DNA from 3 places in the Bradyrhizobium sp. HKCCYLRH1034 genome. Region 2 is predicted to be linked to each of the others. Evidence: predicted binding sites of a transcription regulator. Region 2 holds the regulator's gene; each other region holds the start of a gene.
The links. Region 2 encodes LexA, which represses DNA repair genes until DNA is damaged. Its sites were predicted from a motif close to TGTTCNNNNTGTGTTCNG; they were not measured.

Region 1 (4,853 bases), on a different contig from region 2:
GTCGCCTGCACCGCGGCTTCGAGCGCGCCCTGCACCGACGGCAAGGTCTCCTGCAGCTGCCAGCCGCAGAACGGCGCGCCGTCATATTCGATGGTGAGCTTGTAGCGGGGCATTCGGTCTATTGCTGCCGTCATCGCCCACGCAGGCGGGCGATCCAGTATTCGCCGACGTCTCGGCGCAACAATGCACGTCTCGGCGTACTGGATACCCCGCTTTCGCGGCGTATGACAGCGTTACGAAAAACGAGCACCGCGATTCAATTGGGTACCGCGCAGGAAATCCGCGGCCTTCATCGGGCCCTTGCCGGCGCGCTGCAGCTCGGTGATGCGGATCGCGCCGTCGGCGCAGGCGATGGTGAGCTGGTCATCCAGAACAGTGCCGGGCGCGCCCGCGCCGCTGGCGAGCGCGCAGCGCAGGAACTTCAAACGCACCGCCTCGCCATCGAGCGTGACCTCGCTCCAGGCGCCGGGGAACGGCGACAGGCCGTGGATGTGCCGCAGCACCGTATGCGCCGGCTTCGTCCAATCGATCCGCGCCTCCGCCTTCTCGATCTTGGCAGCGTAGGTGACGCCCTCCTCGGCCTGCTTCGTCAACGTCAGCCCGCCGCGCTCCAGCGCCGCCATCGCGCGCACCATCAGGTCGGCACCGATCCGCGAGAGGCGATCGTGCAGATCGGACGCCGTCATCGCGTCAGTGATGGGTAGACGCTCGGCCATCGCGACGTCGCCGGTGTCGAGACCGACATCCATCTTCATGACCATCACGCCGCTTTCGGCGTCCCCTGCCATGATGGCACGGTTGATCGGCGCGGCGCCGCGCCAGCGTGGCAGCAACGAGGCGTGGAGGTTGTAGCAGCCGAGTTTCGGTGCATCGAGAATCGCCTGCGGCAGGATCATGCCATAGGCGACGACAACGGCGGCATCGGCCTCATGGGCGCGGAACGCAGCCAGCGCGTCCTCGGTCTTCAGCGTCTTCGGCGTGAGCACGGGAATGCCGAGCCGGCGCGCCTCGGTCTCGATCGGCGTCGGCACCAGCGCCAGGCCGCGGCGGCCGCCGGGTTTGGGCGCGCGCGTATAGACCGCCGCGATCTCGTGGCCGTGGCCGGCGAGTTCGAGCAGGGTCGGCACGGCGAAATCCGGCGTGCCCATGAAGATCAGGCGAAGCGGCATCTGGTGGAAGATCCTGCATTGCCGAATCCTCCGCGTCATGGCCGGGCTTGTCCCGGCCATCCACGTCGAGCTGCCTGTAACGCGCGGCGCGACGTGGATGCCCGGGTCAAGCCCGGGCATGACGGAGGAGAGAGTTGATCGTTACTCGCTGGCGCGCTTGGCGGCCTTGGCGAACTTCTTCATCACGCGGTCGCGCTTGAGCTTCGACAGATAGTCGATGAACAGCACGCCGTTGAGATGGTCGATCTCGTGCTGGATGCAGGTGGCGTAGAGCCCCTCGGCATCCTCCTCGCGAACCAGCCCGTCGAGATCGGTGAAGCGCACGCGCACGCGCGCCGGCCGCTCGACCTCCTCGTAATATTCGGGGATCGACAGGCAGCCTTCCTCGTAGACCGACAGCTCGTCCGACTTGGCAACGATCTCCGGATTGATGAAGACGCGCGGCTCGCGCTTGCCTTCCCCGTTGGCGTCGGGCTTGGCCAGATCCATGGTGATGACGCGCAGCGGCTGCGCGACCTGAATCGCTGCGAGCCCGATGCCCGGCGCGTCGTACATGGTCTGAAACATGTCGTCGACCAGCTGCCGGATCTCCGGCGTGACCTTCTCGACCGGCTTGGACACCAGCCGCAACTGCCGGTCCGGCAGGATGATGATTTCTCTTAGGGACATGGCGCGCGATTTAAGCCGCGGAACCGGCGCGGTCAATGTGAGGGTGCGCGGTTAAGACTTCGCTAACCATGAATTTCAACGCCTCGTTAACCATGATTCTTAACCTGGCCTTAACCATAAATGTTCTCTCTTCGTTCGCGAGCTTGTGCGAATCGGATAGACGGGCGTGATGACCGCCGCCAGCCAGTCCCTCAATCCTGTCGTCATCATGATCGGCGACCTTCCGGTCCGCGCCAGCGATGCGCTGATCGGATTTGGCGTGCTGGTGGTGCTGCTGCTCGTGATGATCGTGGCGGCCGTGGTGCGTTCCGGCCGGCGCGGCGCCGAGCTCGCGGCCCAGCAGGCGATGCGCAGCGATGAGATCGAACATCGGTTCAGCGAGATGATCCGCGTCCAGAGCGAGGCCTCCGGCCGGGTCGACGCGATGGCGCAGCTGCTCGCCGGCCGGCAGGTTGATCTTGCCCGCAGCGTCAACGAGCGGCTCGATGCGGTGACTCATCGCGTCGGACAGTCGATGGAGCAGAGTACGCGCCACACCATGGATAGTCTGCGCGTGCTGCACGAGCGGCTCGGCATCATCGACAATGCCCACCGTGATCTCAGCGAGCTGACGACCCAGGTCACGACCCTGCGCGACGTCCTCGCCAACAAGCAGTCGCGCGGCGCGTTCGGCCAGGCGCGGATGGAGGCGATCGTGCAGGACGGACTGCCGAAGGGCAGCTACGCGTTCCAGTACACGCTCGCCAGCGGCAAGCGGCCGGACTGCGTCGTGTTCCTGCCCGACGCGCGACCGCTGTGCATCGACGCCAAGTTTCCGTTGGAAGCCGTGACCGCGCTGCATGATGCGGAGACGGACGAGGAGAAGCGCACCGCCGCACAGCGCCTGCGTACCGACGTGCTGCGTCACGTCAACGACATCGCGGAGAAATATCTGGTGGTCGGCGAGACGCAGGACACCGCGCTGATGTTCGTGCCGTCGGAATCGGTCTATGCCGAGATCCATGATGGCTTCGACGACGTCATCCAGAAAGCGTATCGCGCGCGCGTCGTGCTGGTGTCGCCGTCGCTGCTGATGCTCGCGATCCAGGTCATGCAGCAGATCATGAAGGACGCACGCATCCGCGACGCCGCCGACCAGATCCGCAACGAGGTGATCCATCTCGGGGACGATCTCGGCCGCCTGCGCGAGCGCGTGCTCAAGCTGCAGAAGCATTTCGGCGATGTCGGCGAGGACATCCGCCAGATCCTCATCTCGGCCGACAAGATCGAGAAGCGCGCCGCGCGGATCGAGGAGCTCGACTTCAGCAAACAGGACACGCCGGTGGAGTCGCCACGCATCGCGCCAGCTACGGGCACCGCGCCGGATTTGTTTCCGCTGGCGGGACGCGTGCAGGCGGGGGAGTGATTGGGTAGCTCGCCCTTGTCGCAGCTTGAATTTTGCCAAGACTGTCATCGCCCGGCTCGCGGACGATGACAGCTGAGATGGAGAGCGTTTCTTGCGCAAATCTGCTACCACCCATCCATGACCGTACCTGAGGCTTCTTCCGACATCACCGCGACCGGCGCAAAGCCCGAGGCTGCGCCAAAAGCCCCCACCTGGCGCGAGAGCATGGCCGTCTATCTGCAGCCGCGCGTGCTCGTGGTGCTGTTCCTCGGATTTTCGTCGGGGCTGCCGCTGGCCCTGTCCGGCTCGACCTTGCAGATCTGGATGCGCGAGCTCGGCGTCGACCTCGGGACCATCGGGCTATTCGCGCTCGTCGGCACGCCCTACACGCTGAAATTCCTCTGGGCGCCGCTTGTCGACGCGCTGCACGTGCCGCTGCTGACGCGCGCCTTCGGGCGGCGGCGCGGCTGGCTGGTGTTCGCGCAACTGCTGCTGATCGCCGCCATCCTGCTGCTGGCGTTGACCGACCCGGCGCACGCGCCGTTCATGGTGGCGCTGGCCGCGCTGCTGGTCGCCGCGATGTCGGCGACCCAGGACATCGTGGTCGATGCCTTCCGCGTCGAGAGCCTGCCGGAGAGTGAGCAGGCCGCGGGCATGGCGGCGTATGTCGCCGCCTACCGCATCGGCATGCTGGTCTCGACCGCCGGCGCACTGGTGGTGGTCAGTGCATTCGAGACCTCGGGGCTGACGCGTCCGTCGTCCTGGATGTGGGGCTATGTTGCGATGGCCGGATTGGTGCTGATCGGCACGATCACGGCCCTCGCGGCGACCGAGCCGGCCCAGTCGCAGCAGGCGGAGGCCGCGATGGGTGCGGACACCGCGCTCACCCGCGTGATGCATGCGGCTGCCGGGGCCTTCGTCGAGTTCCTCGGCCGACGTGATGCGCTCACGGCGCTCGCCTTCGTCGTGTTGTTCAAGTTCACCGACGCCTTCTCCGGCACGATGACCGCGCCGTTCGTGATCGATCTCGGCTTCAGCAAGGTCGACTACGCCGCGATCGTGAAAGGCGTCGGCCTCGCCGCCACGCTCGCCGGCGGCTTTGCCGGCGGTTTCGTCGCGCGGCGCTATTCGCTCGCCATCAGCCTGTGGATCGGCGGCATCGTGCAGGCGCTGGCCAACCTGTCGTTCTCATGGCTCGCCATCGTCGGCGTCAATCAGTGGGCGCTGGCGCTGGCGATCTCTGCGGAGAACCTCACCAGCGCGATCGGCACCGTGATCTTCGTCGCCTATCTCTCTGCGCTGTGCCAGAACCCGCTGCACACCGCGACCCAATATGCGCTGCTCACCGCGCTCGCCGCGGTTGGACGAACCTATCTGTCATCGGGCGCGGGCTATGTGGCGAAAGCGACCGGCTGGCCTGCATTCTTCGTCATCTGCGTGCTCGTCGCGATCCCGAGCCTCGTGCTGCTCGCTTGGCTGCAACGGCGTGGGCATTTCGATGATTTGGGGCCGGTGAAGTTGTAGCTGCCGCCTCACCGTCAACTGTCGTCACTCGCGAAGGCGGATGACCCAGTATTCCAGAGACGTCAGCTATCAACCGAGGGCCGCGGCGTACTGGATCGCACGGTCGA
Region 2 (4,853 bases):
CGCCGGCGCCGAACCGCTGGCCGAGGAGCAGGTCGGGCTGGACGAAGCGTTTCACCGCATCCTGGCGCGGGACATCGCGGCGCTGCGGACGCAGCCGCCCGAGGCGATGTCGGCGATGGACGGCTATGCCGTGCGCGCGGCGGACGCCGCCCAGGCCAAGGCGCGGCTGAAGATCATCGGCGAGGTTGCGGCGGGGCGGCCGTTCGATCGCGTGGTTGGACCCGGCGAGGCGGCGCGGATCTTCACCGGTGGCGTTGTTCCGGAGGGCGCGGACGCGGTGGTGATCCAGGAGGACACGATCGCCGAAGATGGCCACGTCGTGATCACCGAGGCCGCGATCAAGGGCCGGCATATCCGGCCGGCGGGCGTCGACTTTCACCAGGGCATGGTGCTGCTGAAGTCCGGGCGCCGGCTCAGCGACCGCGACCTGTCGCTGGCGGCCAGCATGAATCATCCGGCGCTGCCGGTGCGGCGCCGGCCGAAGGTGGCGCTGCTCGCCACCGGCGACGAGCTGGTGATGCCGGGCTCGACGCCCGGCCCGGGCCAGATCGTCTATTCCAACGGCTACGCCTTGCGGGCGCTGGTGCGCAACGAGGGCGGGACCCCGATCGATCTCGGCATCGCCGCGGATACGATGGAGGCGACGATCGCCGGCATCCGCCGGGCCCGAGAGGCCAAGGCCGACATCTTGATCACGACCGGCGGCGCCTCGGTCGGCGATCACGACCTGGTCAAGCAGGCGCTCGAAGCCGAGGGCGTCGAGATGGCGTTCTGGAAGATCGCGATGCGGCCGGGCAAGCCGATGATGCACGGACGGCTCGGCGACATCAGGGTGATCGGACTGCCCGGCAATCCGGTGTCGTCCTATGTCTGCGCCCTCCTGTTCCTGGTGCCGCTGATTCGGCGGCTGCTCGGCCGCGACGAGGCCGTGATGCCGCGCGAGGCCGCCCTGCTCGGCCGCGAGCTCGGGCCGAACGATTCGCGCGAGGACTATCTGCGGGCGCAGCTCGAAGAGCGCGCCGACGGCACGCTGGTTGCGACCCCGGTGAGCCAGCAGGATTCGTCGCTGCTTGGGAATCTCGCACTCTCGCAGGCGGTGGTGATCCGGCCGGCGTTTGCGCCGAAGGCGCCTGCCGGCAGCCCGTGCGAGATCCTGCGCCTGCCGAATTGAGCCGCTTCCCCGGTAAAGCCCGGTCTGTTCATCATATTTTTAGGATTGCGGAACACACATCGAACATATAGTGTCCGTTCATGATTTGTTTTTAGTATGTTGCGGGCGACGCGATGACGGTCCGACTCCAGGGCGCTCTCAGCCGGTTTGTGCGCGAGGCGCAGCTCTTGGACTCGGACGACAACAAACCGGGGACCAGGTCGAGATGCTGACGCGCAAACAGTACGAACTTCTGCGGTTCATCAACGAGCGGCTCAAGGAAGCCGGCGTGCCGCCGTCCTTCGACGAGATGAAGGATGCGCTCGATCTGCGCTCGAAGTCCGGCATTCATCGCCTGATCACGGCGCTCGAGGAGCGCGGCTTCATCCGCCGGCTGCCCAACCGCGCCCGCGCGATCGAGGTGATCAAGCTGCCCGAGCTGTCACAGGCCGCCAACAACCGCCGCGGCTTCACCCCATCGGTGATCGAGGGCAATCTCGGCAAGGTGCGCACCAGCACTCCCGCGCTGGACGATGGCGAGCGCCCCGTCGCAGTGCCGGTGATGGGCCGCATCGCCGCCGGTACCCCGATCGAGGCGCTGCAGACCCGCAGCCACACCATCAGCGTGCCTGCCGACATGCTCGGTAACGGCGATCACTACGCGCTCGAGGTACGCGGCGACTCCATGGTCGATGCCGGCATCCTCGACGGCGACATGGCGCTGATACAGCGCAACGAGACCGCCGACACCGGCGACATCGTGGTGGCGCTGATCGACGATGAGGAAGCGACGCTGAAGCGCTTCCGCCGCCGCGGCGCATCGATCGCGCTGGAGCCGGCCAACACCGCCTACGAGGTACGCATCCTGCCGCCGAACCGGGTGAAGATCCAAGGCAAGCTGGTCGGGCTGTACCGCAAGTACTGATCGCGAATGGGATCGGTCGATGGGCGGCGGGCGCACGCGCTTTCGCCGCCGATCGGAGGCTGCCCAGCAAAATACGTCACGCGCGAATGCACCTCATGATGTGCAGCGCGGCATGCTCAAACGCTTGTGATCGGCCGCGGGCACACGCGATGCAGATCAGCGCAGAATTGCCGCGAAGCGCGCGCTAACATCACCATCGATGTCCACTCTGATAGAGGCCTGCGCCTGTCCGGGGGGAGCGTGGGTCGGCTATCTCTCAACGAGGAGCGATCCGATGTGTGACTACAGCCTCCATGCGGTTGCGTCCCGTCCCGCCAAGGTCGGCGAGACGTTGATCTCGATGACCTTCCGTGGCACCGCCACCCGCGGCTTCGCGCTGGAGAGCGAGCCGACCGTCGCAGTTTGCATGCTGCCCGGCACCGAGTTGGCCTTCGCCGAGGACGTCCGCTACGACAGCCGCTGGCTCTGGACCCGGACGATCCGCGAGCGCGTCGCAAAGTTCAACAGCATCGAGACTCACATTCCCGATCGCCATCACGACGCGATCGAATTCGCCGATGGCCGCCACGTGCTGGTGACCCAGCTCTGCGAGGGCCAGCGCGTCACCGTGCTGCAATTGCCGGTCAGCAAGCAGCCGGCGGAGCGACGCCCGGACATCGCCGAGGACGTGCCGCCTTCGCAGGCCACACCGATTCGCCGCATCAGCATCACCTGAGGGGTCTCCGCATCGGCATTTCTCTCGGTCGTGAGCGAGCTTTCGACCGTGGGAGATTTGGGTTCTGCAAGCGCAAAGTCCTCTCAGGCGAACCTCACGCCCCGGCATCGCATCGAATAGGAACGACATCCCTCGGCCGGCATGATGTGCCGGGGGAGCCTGCCGCCGTGGTCAACAAGATCGATTGGAACAAGGCCGCCGGGATCACCGAGCCCGGCTGCAATATGCTTGTGTTCGGATGGCTGACAGTCACGGCTGACGACATCGCCATCTGGCAACGCTATCCGCGCGCTGCGTTCACGCTGGCCGAAAGCCCCTCGCTGTTCGATGGACTTGGCAACATGGACCTGGCGACACCGAGTATCATCTCGGCACGTTCGAGCTGCCCGGCACTCAGTCTTCCTCGCCCTGCTCCGTCTCCGGCGGCGTCGCGTCCTGAGGCCGCACGGCCGGCGCGCGCGGCGTCAGCGTCGTGTCGAACTCGCCGGCCTCGGCGGGCGCCGGCCACCATGGGCGGTCGGTGCCGCCGGCGCGCGCCGGCGTGACGGCGAAGCTCCTGCCCCGCTGCACCAGCATCAAGGCGCCCTGCTGCCGCAGCCGCCCGCGATCGATGACGGCCGCCGCGCAGGATGACGGCGCGGCGCGCGCGGTGACGATGAGCGCGACGCGGGCGCAATCATCGGCGAGCGCCTCGGCGCGCAGGGTCAGGGCGGCGAATCGGCCGTCGGCCATTGCGACCACGCAGCCCGCCTCGTCGCAGGAGACGCCATCGGTGAGCGATGAATCCGCCGGCAGCCGGGCATCGGCGTCGGCCGCGAGCCACTCCTTGGTGGCGAACACGTCCTTGCCGATGCGCATCGCATGCAGACGCCCGTCACGGCCGCGCACCGCCACCGCGCGCCCATCGCCGGCGATCAGCACGTCGGGCAGCGGCGTCGCGGCGGCCCACACGGTGGCCACCACGAGCCCCACGGCGCCCGACCAGCGCAGCGGTGTGCGCAGCAGGCCGATCAGGATGACACCGAGGCTGGCCAGGATCAGTGGACCGATGCCGAAGGCCGGGATGCGCCCGACCGCGCCGGGCAGCGCCGCCACCCAGCGCGTCACCGCGATCATCCAGTCGATGCCGAGGCCCATCAGCGTCCACCAGGGACCGTCGAGCCCGAACGGCGCCGCCACGAGGCCCATCAGGCCGGCCGGCATCACCAGCGCCGAGACGACCGGCATCGCTGCGAGATTGGCGAGCACGCCATAGGGCGTGACGCGATGGAAATGGAAGGCGGCATAGGGCGTGGTGGCGAGCCCCGCGATCAGCGAGGCCAGCAACAGCATCGCAAGCTCGCGGCCGCCCCACAGCGCGATGCGCTGGGTGGCCGAGCTGTCCGGCGTCGCGAACAGTCTGGGCAGGCCGAACTGCACCAGCGCGACCAGGCCGAGCGTTGCCGCGAACGACATCTGGAAGCTCGGATGCACGAGCGCTTCCGGGGCCGCCACCAGCACGATCATCGCCGCGACCGCGAGCGTGCGGAAGGTGACGGCGCGGCGGTCGACCATGACCGCGATCAGCACGACGGCCGTCATGAAGAACGACCTTTGGGTCGCGACCTCCGCGCCTGAGAGCAACAGATAGAACGCCGCCGCGACCAGCGCCGCGGCCGCCGCCCATTTCTTGATCGGATGGCTGATGGTGAGGCCGGGGATCAGCGCCAGCAGCGCGCGCACGGCGAAGAATACGACGCCGGCGACGACCGCCATGTGATAGCCGGAGATCGACAGCACATGGCCGAGACCGGAGACGAACATCGCGTCGTTGACATCGGGCGTGATGGCGTCGCGCCGGCCGGTCAGCAGCGCGGTGGCGATGGCGCGCTCGTCGCCCGACAGGCGGCCGCGGATGCGTGCGTCGATCGCATCGCGCAGACCCTGCATGGCCGCCGCATAGCCCAGGCCGAAGCCGGCGGCCTGCGGCGGCGTCGCCGTCGTGATCGCGCCCATCACGAAGCCGGAGGCGCCGATGCCCTGGAAGAACATGTCGCGCGCGAAGTCGTAGGATCCCGGCCGCA
Region 3 (4,853 bases), on a different contig from region 2:
CGACCCGTGCATCCTCCTGGTCGGGCCGAAATCGCCAACCAGCAGAAAAGCAGGCGTATAATCAATAGTATAGCCGATAGTTTAGACCATATAAAGGGCGCATTCGGACGTGATGGATGGATATCCCGCGAACAGTCCGAAATGCCGGAATGGCGGCATGCTGGCGCGGTCGGAGGTTCGCGGCTCGGTTCCGGCAGAGCTGCGGATGACGGTCTGAGTGCTGTTCAGCTGCAAAGCGCTGGACAAACCGCCATTGTCGGACGGTTCGCGTTGTTTGAAGGCGTTTTTGGCTTAAGTAGCAAGGACGGCGCGTCGGATCGGTCCGGCGCTCAGGCAGGCGGATCGGTAGGATCATTCGTCACGTGACCATCATCTCGGTTCCCTCATTTCTCTCCTGTCGCCTGGCCGCGGCCGGGGCAGCGCTCTGCCTGTTGTTGCTGGCGCAAAACGCCCAGGCGCAGGCTCGGTTGGACGCTCAATACGAGGCTTCCCTGGCTGGCATCCCCGTCGGCAAGGGCACCTGGGCGGTCGAGATCGGGGATGATCAGTATGGTGCCGCGGCTCAGGGCGGCACCGCCGGCCTGCTCAAGAGCTTCTCGCAAGGATCAGGCACCGGCTCGGTGCAGGGGCGCGTCGTCAACGGCGCCCTGGTCGGCCAGAGCTACCAGGCCTCGACCACGACGGGAAAGAAATCCGAGCAGATCCGCATCAATCTGCAGAACGGTACTGTGAAGGACTTCGCCATCGAGCCGGCGCCTCCGGTCGATCCCGACCGCATTCCGGTGACGGATGCCCACAAGCGTGGCGTGCTCGATCCGATGACGGCCTCTCTGGTGCGCGTGCCGGGCAACGGCGAGCTGCTGTCGCCGGACTCGTGCCGCGGCGCTGCGCCCGTGTTCGACGGACGCATGCGCTACGAGCTCAAGCTCGACTACAAGCGCATGGAGAACGTCAAGGCAGACAAGGGTTATCGTGGCCCGGCCCTGGTCTGCGCGATCTACTTCACGCCAGTCGCGGGCTACATCCCGGACCGGCCGGTCATCAAATATCTGGCTCAGGCCCGCAACATGGAGATCTTCTTCGTGCCGATCGCCGGCACCCGTGTGCTGGTGCCGTTCAAGATGGTGATCCCGACCCCGCTGGGGACCGCGATGCTGGAAGCGACGTCGTTCATCACCCAGGCGGCGCCGCACGTCGCCAAGACCCAGTAGTGCGTCGTTTCGCTGCTCCTCCACATCGGAATCTCGTCGTTGCGGCACAGCCCCGTCAGCGGCCGTGGCGTGAAGGCCTGACGGCATGCCGTCCGCTATCGCTTGAATCCGATGGAGATTCGGGGTTCGCGCTGCATGATCTCCGGACTGACGGGCTCATGAGCTCCGATTTGTCGGGACCCCCTATCGATACTGTCTGCTGCGCGTGAATCCGTTTGACTCTTCCCTGATTCTGATTCGACTCGGGACGCGCTGAACGCGCGCCAGTTCCATCGCGAAAGCGTTGCTTGTGGAGCCCGCGAAAACTTGATCTAGTGCTGGCTTGATGGCAGAGCGCGAGATGTTGCGGTGAACGAAGCCGGAAAGCCGACGGAGTCAGCGATTCCTTCGCGATTCGTTCTCAAGGCGTTCCGAAGCTTAAGCTGCGTCACTATATGCGTCACAATGTGAGACAGGGGTCAGCATCGCAGCCTCTCCAGACACACGATCATTCCGCATCCGTCGCGCGTGAACGGCGCGCTTCCAACGCCGGCTTCGAGACCCACATTTAACGAATGGCTTTTTCGTCCTCTTCGGCTGCCTCGCCTTTCGAGCGCACGTCCGACCGCGCTCCCGGAAGCGGCGTCACCGCCGTGCTCGGCCCCACCAACACCGGCAAGACGCATCTGGCGATCGAGCGCATGCTCGCGCATTCCTCCGGCATCATCGGACTGCCGCTGCGGCTGCTCGCGCGTGAGGTCTACAACAAGATCGCCGATCGCGTCGGCAGCGAGGCCGTCGCGCTGATCACCGGCGAGGAGAAGATCAAGCCGAAAAATCCGCGCTACTGGGTGTCGACCGTCGAAGCGATGCCCAGGGATCTCGACGTGTCGTTCCTGGCCGTCGACGAGATCCAGATCGCGTCCGATCTGGAGCGCGGCCACGTCTTCACCGACCGCATCCTCAATCGCCGCGGTCGCGACGAAACGCTGCTGCTGGGTGCTGCGACGATGCGTCCCATCATCGAGCGTCTGCTGCCGGGCGCGTCGATGGTGACGCGGCCACGATTGTCGCAACTCGAATTCGCCGGTGATCGCAAGATCACGCGACAGCCGCGCCGGACCGCCATCGTGGCGTTCTCGGCCGACGAGGTCTACGCCATCGCCGAGCTGATCCGCCGCCAGCATGGCGGCGCCGCTGTCGTGCTGGGATCGCTGTCGCCGCGAACCCGCAACGCGCAGGTGGCGATGTTCCAGAACGGTGACGTCGACTATCTCGTCGCCACCGATGCGGTCGGCATGGGGCTCAACCTCGACGTCGATCACGTCGCCTTCGCGTCCGACCGCAAATATGACGGCTATCAGTTCCGCCGGCTCACGCCGTCGGAATTTGCCCAGATCGCCGGCCGTGCCGGACGCGCGACGCGCAATGGCACGTTCGGCACCACCGGACGTTGTGCGCCATTCGAGCCCGAGCTGGTCAATGCGCTCCAGAACCATGCCTTCGATACCGTGAAGGTGCTGCAATGGCGCAACTCCCGGCTTGATTTCGCGTCCTTGAGCGCGCTTCAGGTCTCGCTGGCGGTCGCGCCGGCGCATGAGGCGCTGACGCGCGCGCCGATTGCGGAGGACCTGCGCGTGCTCGATCACGCCGCGCGCGATGCCGAGGTGCGCGACATCGCTCACGGCGCGGCCGCGGTCGAGCGTCTGTGGGAAACCTGCCAGATTCCCGACTATCGCAGGCTGTCGCCGGCCGCCCATGCGGAGCTGGTGACCACCGTGTTCGGCTTCCTGATGCAGAAGGGGCGTATTCCGGACGCCTGGTACGCGGCCCAGGTCGATCAGGCCGACCGCGTCGATGGCGACATCGATACGCTGTCGGGGCGGATTGCACAGATCCGTACCTGGACCTTCGTGGCCAACCGGCCCGACTGGCTGCGCGACCCTGATTATTGGCAGGGGATTACCCGCGAACTCGAAAATAAATTGTCAGACGCCCTTCATGAACGGCTCACGGAGCGTTTCGTTGATCGTCGTACCAGTGTATTGATGCGGCGCCTGCGGGAGAACAGTGTTTTGAATACGGAAATCGGCAAGACTGGCGAAGTGATCGTTGAAGGGCACGCGATCGGCCGCCTGGATGGATTCACCTTCGCGCCCGACGCCGCCGAAGCCGGCTCGGAGGCCAAGGCCTTGCAGGCTGCTGCCCAGAAGGCGCTGGCCGGCGAGATCGAGGCGCGCGCCGAGAAGCTGTCCAGCGCGCCTGACGAGCACATCGTGCTCACCGCCGACGGCACGGTGCGCTGGACCGGCGACGCGGTCGCCAAGCTGGTCGCGGCCGACGACGCGCTGCATCCGCGCCTGCGCATCATCGCCGACGAGCGGCTGACCGGTGCTGCGCGCGACAAGGTCCAGGCGCGACTCGATCTGTGGCTGAAGACGCATATCGAGAAGCTGCTCGGCCCGCTGTTCGAGTTGTCCAAGGCCGAGGACATCACCGGCATCGGCCGCGGCATCGCGTTCCAGCTGGTGGAGGCGCTCGGCGTCATCGAGCGCGCCAAGATCGCCGCCGAGATGAAGGATCTGGACCAGCCGTCGCGCGCCACCTTGCGCAAGTACGGCGTGCGCTTCGGTGCCTACCACATCTACGTCCCGGCGCTGCTCAAGCCCGCCGCGCGCGCGCTCGCTGCGCTGCTGTGGGCCGAGAAGCAGGGCAATGTCGACATGTCCGCGCTGACCGGCGCGCAGCATCTGGCGAGCTCGGGCCGGACCTCGTTCCCGGTCGACAAGGCGCTGCCGCGCGATGCCTATCGCGTGCTCGGCTACAAGCAGGCGGGCGAGCGCGCCGTGCGCGTCGACATCCTGGAGCGGCTGGCCGACCTGATTCGTCCCGCCCTGGCCTGGCGCGACAATGCACCGGGCGAAAAGCCGGCCGGCGCCTTCGACGGCCGCGGCTTCGTGGTGACGCAGGCGATGACCTCGCTCACCGGCTCGGCCGGCGAGGACTTCGCCTCGATCCTGCGCGCGCTCGGCTATCGCATGGAGAAGCGCCCGCCGCTGCCGCCCAAGCCGATTGAGAAGCCCGTCGAGGCTGCTGCCGTCGCAGAGGCTGCCGCTGCGGAAGCCGCTCCGGCTGAGCCGGCAGATGCGCAGGCCGTGCCGGCCGAGGACCTCGCAGTTGTCGCCGGCGAGCCGGCCGACGAGCAGGTTCCCACCGTCGCGGAGGCCGCCGTCGCTCCGGTGACCGAGCAGGCCGTCGCCGTGCCCGCGGTGGTCGGTGAGGAGCAGGCGGAAGCCGCGTCGGTGTCGGCCTTGGCATCGCTGCCGACCGTCGATTTCGTCACGCCGGATGTGGCGGACGAGGCGTCCGTGGCCGAGACGGCTACCGAAAGCGTCGTCGCCGAGGCGGAAACCGCCGTCGCTGCGGATGCGCCGCAGCCCGAAGCCGCTGAGGCCGTCGCGAACGAGGCAACGAGCATCGGCGACGCTTCGGCTGAAGCCGCCGCGGCGGAAACTGCTGCTGGATCGAACGCTACCGAGGCTTCTCCCGCCGAGGCCGCGCCTGCTGCCGAGCCCGTCCTGGTCGAGGTCTGGCGGCCGGGCGGGCGTTCGGAGGAGCGCCGGCCGCGCCACGACCATCATCATCGCGGCCGGCCCAACCGTC

Region 1: a site for LexA is predicted at 1,960-1,977, ahead of ACQR0W_RS15630 (DNA recombination protein RmuC). Genes of this name have one in related genera too.
Region 3: a site for LexA is predicted at 1,607-1,624, ahead of ACQR0W_RS07690 (helicase-related protein). Genes of this name have one in related genera too.

The regions. Positions count from the first base shown of each region.
Region 1 covers NZ_JBNPUW010000006.1:30,438-35,290, reverse strand. The annotation lists gene truA (tRNA pseudouridine(38-40) synthase TruA) at 1-113, opposite strand, end outside; gene fmt (methionyl-tRNA formyltransferase) at 234-1,169, opposite strand; gene def (peptide deformylase) at 1,311-1,838, opposite strand; gene ACQR0W_RS15630 (DNA recombination protein RmuC) at 2,008-3,243, shown strand; gene ACQR0W_RS15625 (AmpG family muropeptide MFS transporter) at 3,361-4,746, shown strand.
Region 2 covers NZ_JBNPUW010000007.1:338,438-343,290, forward strand. The annotation lists gene ACQR0W_RS19275 (molybdopterin molybdotransferase MoeA) at 1-1,171, shown strand, start outside; gene lexA (transcriptional repressor LexA) at 1,377-2,075, shown strand; gene ACQR0W_RS19285 (hypothetical protein) at 2,350-2,790, shown strand; gene ACQR0W_RS19290 (ComEC/Rec2 family competence protein) at 3,184-4,853, opposite strand, start outside.
Region 3 covers NZ_JBNPUW010000003.1:125,754-130,606, reverse strand. The annotation lists gene ACQR0W_RS07695 (DUF3108 domain-containing protein) at 435-1,211, shown strand; gene ACQR0W_RS07690 (helicase-related protein) at 1,766-4,853, shown strand, end outside.